DNA from 2 places in the Polaromonas sp. P1_F8 genome. Region 2 is predicted to be linked to the other one. Evidence: riboswitches for the same ligand, from Rfam matches in the RefSeq annotation. Region 2 holds a riboswitch; the other holds the start of a gene.
What was found. Region 2 has a riboswitch for glycine ahead of AC1D1J_RS19680 (D-amino acid dehydrogenase). Riboswitches for the same ligand answer to the same signal wherever they lie in the genome.
Positions count from the first base shown of each region.

Region 1: linked by a shared signal. The riboswitch ahead of gcvT (glycine cleavage system aminomethyltransferase GcvT) and the one ahead of AC1D1J_RS19680 (D-amino acid dehydrogenase) in region 2 are both predicted to bind glycine.

Region 1 covers NZ_JBFUBS010000001.1:1,188,943-1,192,336, forward strand. The annotation lists gene AC1D1J_RS05595 (TRAP transporter large permease) at 1-521, shown strand, start outside; gene AC1D1J_RS05600 (hypothetical protein) at 864-1,433, shown strand; glycine riboswitch at 1,469-1,584, shown strand; glycine riboswitch at 1,604-1,708, shown strand; gene gcvT (glycine cleavage system aminomethyltransferase GcvT) at 1,711-2,904, shown strand; gene gcvH (glycine cleavage system protein GcvH) at 2,953-3,318, shown strand; gene gcvP (aminomethyl-transferring glycine dehydrogenase) at 3,374-3,394, shown strand, end outside.
Region 2 covers NZ_JBFUBS010000006.1:297,662-301,055, forward strand. The annotation lists gene AC1D1J_RS19670 (thioredoxin domain-containing protein) at 1-437, shown strand, start outside; gene AC1D1J_RS19675 (GrpB family protein) at 634-1,176, shown strand; glycine riboswitch at 1,279-1,368, shown strand; gene AC1D1J_RS19680 (D-amino acid dehydrogenase) at 1,601-2,914, shown strand; gene AC1D1J_RS19685 (DUF1737 domain-containing protein) at 3,008-3,214, shown strand; gene AC1D1J_RS19690 (DinB family protein) at 3,214-3,394, shown strand, end outside.

The DNA of each region.
Region 1 (3,394 bases), on a different contig from region 2:
TCTACCGCGAGATCAAGCCGGCCGACCTGTACGTCATTCTGCGCAAATCGGTGCTGTCCAGTGCCGTGATCATGTTCATCATCGCCAATGCCGGGTTGTTCGCCTTCCTGATCACGCGGGCCGGCGTGCCGGACGCCATAGGCCACTGGCTGGAAGCCGTGCTGCAGTCGCCCGCCCTCTTCCTGTTGGGCGTCAACGCGGCGCTGTTCATCATCGGCATGTTCATTGAAACCAGCGCCGCCATCATCGTGCTGGCGCCCATCCTGGCGCCAGTGGCCGTGCATTTCGGCATTGACCCGGTGCACTTCGGGCTGGTGATGGTGGTCAACCTTGCGCTGGGCATGATCACGCCGCCATTCGGCGTGAACCTGTTTGCAGCCTGCACGGTCGCCAGGATATCGCTGGACCGCATCGTGACCCACCTGCTCCCGTTTGTACTGGTGATACTGGCTTGCCTGATGGTGATCACTTACGTACCGCAGCTGTCTCTTGGCCTGCGCGATCTGGTCTACGCCAAATAGCTATTTTTTCGGACGGGGTTTCACGCCCTTGTCATCTACGCAGGCGATGCTTTAGGGCCTGTTAACGCTATTTATGCAAGATGCGTTGCGAGTCAAAAGGCCTTGAGCAAGGCGCAAAACGCAGGCGGGGTGAACCCCGTCAAGGCTTTGCAACGCCGCGCAGGGCCTTTTTGATCGCAACCCGGAGGGAATGGGGTGAGAAAGCCGCCACTCGGCGTTGCTCTCCTAGCCCAGACAGAAGTCTGGGCGTCGTCACGCGCCTTGATTGGCGGCTTTCTCACCCCATTCGCATTTGCATAAATAGCGTTAACAGGCCCTTACTTTCATTTGAGGATGAAATCCATGCAGCTCCATAAAACCGACCGTGCCCGCGCCGAGCTCAAGCCCGGCGTGAGAACGCTAGGCCAGCGCGAGCGCACCCTTCTGCTGATGGCCGACGGCAGCAAGTCTGCCCAGGACTTCCGACCGCTGTTTGAGGGCGACGGCGAAGCCATTGCCCTGCGCCTTTTGCGCGACGGCTTTCTGGAAGCCCATCCCGGCAAGACGTCCGCACCGGCAAAAAACCCCGCGCCTGCACCCGGCCACACACTCACGCCGGCGCAGTTACAGAACTTTCCCAGCCCCGAAACCACCCAGGCCATTCAGGTCTCTGCCGATCAATTTGAAGGCAAGCGCTCGCTTGCCACAACCCGGATGTTCCTGTTCGACATCTGCGAGCGTATGTTCGCCCGGCGCAACCCGGAGATGGCCGAGCGCTTTCGCGAAGCGCTGCGCAATGCCAAGGACCGCGAGACCATGCTCAGCGCCTCGCGCGAAATGATCGAGGAAATCGAAAAAATCGCGGGCCATGAGCGTGCCGACTCCATCAGCGAGCGGATCGCCATGCTGCTGCCCCAGCATCTGGCCGCCTGATCAAACTGACCGACCGCACAGCCGGTTCCGTTACACTTGCCGGGTCAGGAGAGAGTTTTCCTTAGCGAAAACCGCCGAAGGCGCACGTACACCCAAGGGCACCCCTTGGGCCGCACTGAACGCTCAGGCAAAAGGACTGGCAACCGCCCTGCGGCGCACCACGCTACAGGTCGTTCCCTACTGGAGAGAGGCAGCCTTTCACAGGCCCGCCCACCGAAGGAGCAAACCCGCATCGCCGGGTGAATCTCTCAGGTAAAGTGGACAGCAGGGGCAACTCATGGTTTTACCTGTTTGCCCCCTGGAGAATGCCTTGTCCGATTCGTCCACCTCTTCTGCCGCCCCCGAAACCCTGCTTAAAACGCCTTTGCACGACCTGCATTTAGAGCTTGGCGCACGCATGGTCCCTTTTGCGGGCTATTCCATGCCGGTGCAATACCCTGCGGGCCTGATGGCCGAGCACCACCACACGCGTCAGGCGGCAGGCCTTTTTGATGTCTCTCACATGGGCCAGCTACGCCTGGTGGGTGCTGATGCTGCAGCCGCCCTTGAATCCCTAATACCCGTCGACGTCATAGACCTGCCCGCCGGCAAGCAGCGCTACGGCCTGCTGCTGAACGACGAGGGCGGCATCATCGACGACCTGATGTTTTTCAACCGTGACTATGCGAACGGCGGCGACCTGTTTGTCATCGTCAATGGCGCGTGCAAGGTGGGTGACATCGCGCACATACAGGCCAAAATCGGCTCGCGCTGCGAAGTCATTCCCATGCCGGAGATGGCGCTCATGGCGCTACAGGGCCCGCAAGCTGTCACTGCCCTGCAGCGGCTGGCCCCGGGTGTCGAGAAACTGGTGTTCATGACCGGCGGACAATTCGACGTGGCCGGCTGCGATTGCTTCATCACCCGCAGCGGCTACACCGGCGAAGACGGCTTTGAAATCTCGGTGCCTGATTCGCAAGCCGACACGCTCGCACGAGCGCTGCTCGCGCAGCCCGAAGTCAAATCCATAGGCCTGGGCGCGCGCAACTCGCTGCGGCTGGAGGCGGGTCTGTGCCTCTACGGCAACGACATCGACACCAGCACCACACCGGTGGAAGCCAACCTCAATTGGGCCATGCAGAAGATTCGCCGGACCGGCGGAGCGCGGGCCGGTGGGTTTCCCGGCGCAGAAAAAATCCTGGCTCAACTGGCCGACCCCACCCAACTCACCCGCAAGCGTGTCGGCCTGGTGGCGCTTGAGCGCGTCCCGGTGCGCGATCACACCGAACTGCAAAGCACCGACGGTACGGTCATTGGCGAAGTCACCAGCGGTTTGCTGGGCCCCACGATCAATCAGCCGGTGGCCATGGGCTACGTCAAACCCGAATTTGCCGCACTGGGCACGCGCGTGAACGCCATCGTGCGCGGCAAGGCCGTGCCCATGGAAGTCGCCGCCATGCCTTTTGTTCCCGCCCGCTACTACCGCGGTTAAGCACCTTTTTAGTTTTAGTTTCTGCTCACTCAACCCCTGGAGAACCTCATGACCGTCAAATACACCGAAGACCACGAATGGGTCAAGATTGAAGGCAACGTTGCCACCGTTGGCATCACCGTGCATGCGCAGGACGCGTTGGGCGACGTGGTGTTTGTGGACCTGCCGGCTGTCGGCACCACTTTCGCCCAGAAAGAAACCGCCGGTGTTGTCGAATCCGTCAAGGCTGCGGCCGACGTGTATATGCCCTTGAGCGGCGAAGTGACCGAAATCAACGAAGCCCTGAAAAACGACCCATCGCTTGCCAACAGCGACCCGATGGGCGCCGGCTGGTTCTTCAAGGTCAAGTTATCTGACCCTTCACAGCTTGACGCGCTGATGGACGAGACCCGTTACACAGCCTTCGCCGCCTGATTTTCTGACCGACTTTTTTTGATTCCTGGCTGCCAAGCCTGACACGGGACCCGACATGTTGATGCAATCCGCCAAG
Region 2 (3,394 bases):
GGCTGGCCGTGCCCCAGCTCGCGCTGGCCAAAGACACGGCCTTGCCTGTGCCGGCCTCTTTGCCGGCGGCCGCTGGAATCGCCGCCCTTAAAAATGAGCCGCTGGTGCTGCTGGTCAGCCTGCCTGGCTGCCCCTTCTGCGAACTGGTGCGGCGCAATTACCTGTTGCCGGGGCAACGCGATGGCAGCCTGCACGCCTGGCAGCTCAACATCAGCGACCGCGCGACGCCGCTGACCGGCTTTGACGGCCAGGTGACGACAGCCGCCGCCCAGGTTGCGGCATGGAAGGCCGGTTTTACCCCCACGGTGCTGTTTCTGGGCCCGGCCGGGCAAGACCTGGCGGAACGGCTGGTTGGCCTGGCGTCTACCGACTTTTATGGCGCTTACCTGGAAGAGCGGCTGGCACAGGCGCGCAAAGCTGTGCTGGCGCTCAGGTAAATGAAATGCAGATCGCCCCATTCGCAGCCGTGGGGATTTCTGGTTGCTATTGTTTTAGTAGCTGCTCGCGCCCGTCCTTATTGGGCTGAAGGCCTTTTTCATGCTCAAAATGCCCTAAAAGTGGCCTCACAAACGATTCTGGCGTGCCGCGCAGCGTTTTTCGCCCCTGCACAACAACCCACCAGCCACGCCCCGCATGACTGACCAGGAATCGCTGCTTGCCGCTATCCACGAGGAAGTGGTCTTGCAGGCCTACAACCCGGCCTGGCCCCTGCAGTTTGTGGCTGAGCGGGACCGCCTGCTTGCGCTCTCCCCCCAGCTGCCGGCCCGCCTGATCGACATCCAGCACATCGGCAGCACGGCCGTGCCCGACCTGGCGGCCAAACCGGTGATTGACATGCTGGCCGGTGTGGAATCTATCGCGGCGGCTGAAGCGCTTCTGGCGCCGCTGTGCGCCAACGGTTATACGACCTCCGCTGAATTCAATGCCTCGCTGTCTGACCGCAAATGGCTGATGCGCTGGGCAGAGGGGCGGCGCACGCATCATCTGCACCTGGTGGTGCACGGCGGCGAGGTGTGGGCGCAGCGTCTGCGTTTTCGCGACGCCCTGCGTTCGGACCCTGCGCTGGCGGCGCGGTATGCCGCGCTCAAGGCGGAACTGGCGGCCCGGCACCCGGGTGACCGCGAGGCCTATACCGATGCCAAAGCCGCGTTTGTGAAGGCGGCGAGCGAAGGCTGAGCCGCCCTGCTTCCTACTATTAAGCGCCTGAATCAACCCGCTAGACCTGTACTGAACGCCCTATTCACGCTTGGAAAAACAGGCTTCGGTGGTAAATTCAAACCCGTTCAAGCAGGAGAGCGCTGCCCCCCAAGGCAGCCACCGAAGGCGCAAACTTCCATAATCGCTCAGGTCCCGTACTGCCCGGAAACACACAGCCGTCTGGAGAGACGCCGCACGCAAGGTGCAGCGCACCGAAGGAGCAAAGCCGAAGCTTGTCATCGACATAAAAGCAGCGGCTGAATCTCTCAGGTAACAAGGACAGTGGAAGCGGCCGCAAGCATGTGATGGCTTGGCGGTTGCCACGATTCTTCCGATTCAACAGCAACCCCTGGCACGGCGCTTGCGCTACTGCAATGTTCTGCTTGAATGAAAAGGAACTGCCATGAAAGTCATGGTTTTGGGTGCGGGTGTCACGGGTATCACCACGGCCTGGTATTTGTCGCAGCGGGGGCACGAAGTCACGGTGGTCGAACGGCGCGGCGCGGCCGCGATGGAAACCAGCTTTGCCAACGGCGGGCAAATATCTGTGAGCCACGCGGAGCCCTGGGCCAACCCGGGTGCGCCACTGAAAGTGCTGCAATGGCTGGCGCGTGAAGATGCGCCGCTGCTTTTCAGGCTGCGCGCCGATGTGAACCAGTGGCTGTGGGGACTGGAGTTTTTGCGCAACTGCACGCCCGCGCGCACGGCACAAAACATCAAGCAGATCGTGAACCTGGGCATGTACAGCCGCGGCGCGCTGCAAAAACTGCGCGCCGAGCTGGGCCTGCTGTACAACGCGCAAACCAAGGGCATCCTGCACTTCTACACCAGCCAGGCCGAGTACGACGCGGCGCAGGAACCCGCGCGCATCATGCGCGAGCACGGCTGCGAACTCGACATGAAGACGGCCGACGAGTGTGTGGCGATTGAGCCCGCGCTGGCGCAATGCCGCGGCAGCATCGTGGGCGGCAGCATGACACCCAGCGATGAATCGGGTGACGCCCGCGCATTTACCGCCGCGCTGGCCGCGCGCTGCGAGCAGGCGGGTGTCAAATTTTTGTACAACACCACGGTGCTGGGCCTGGACGCCGAGCAAGGGCAGCTGAACGGCGTGCAGGTGGCGATGGGCAGCGGCGAGGCCGGCGGCAAGGTCGAGATGCTGAAAGCCGACGCGTATGTGATGTGCCTGGGCGCCTTCAGCGCGCAGTGGGCCAAGGTGCTGGGGCAAAGCCTGCGCATCTACCCGGCCAAGGGTTATTCGGTCACGCTGCCCGTCATCAACGAGGCGGCCTCCTATCAGGTCAGCCTGACGGATGACGAGTACAAGCTGGTGTTCTCGCGTTTTGGCAACCGCTTGCGCGTTGCCGGCACGGCCGAGCTCAACGGCTACAACACCGAGCTGAACCTGGTGCGCTGCAACGCCATCGTGCGCCGTGTAAAACAACTCTTTCCCGACATGACGGACGGCGAGGGCGCGCAGTTCTGGACGGGTCTGCGCCCGGCCACGCCGAGCAACGTGCCTTACATCGGCAAAAGCAAGGCCTCCAATGTCTTCCTCAACACGGGCCACGGCACGCTGGGCTGGACGCACGCCTGCGGCTCGGGCGCGGCGATTGCGGACATCGTGAGCGGGCGCGAGCCGGAAGTCGACTTTGCGTTTACCGGGATGCCGGCGCCGGGGCGTGTAATGGCATTGCCGGGGATGGCGAAGGCCTGAGCAAGGCCTGAAAAGGGGGTCTGCAGCACGGCGTCCTGCAGCAGGTGGGCGGAAACGGTAATATCGCCCTCCGTTCATCAGCTGCTTGCCGCCATGACATCACCCGCCACCACGCCCCCCGACGGTCTTCCCACCTACAGGCTCCTTACCGGCCCGGATGACGCGAGCTTTTGCCGTCGGGTGAGTGAAGTGCTTGCCATGGGTTACGAGCTTTACGGCTCGCCGGCGGCGACCTTCAATGGCGAGAACGTGATCGTGGCGCAGGCGGTGCTGTGGCCTTCGCTGCGCAAGGCCGGCTGATGAGCCCTGCCCTGCCCCTGAACCCTGCAACGCTTCAGGCCATGGCGGATTTTCCGCGCCAGCTGGAACAGTTTTACGACGCGATTCCTGAAAGCCACAAGGGTTGGACGCCGCCGTCGTGGGAAGGCATTCCGAGCGAACATTTCACGGCCCTCGCGCAGATCTGCCACGTCAGGGACA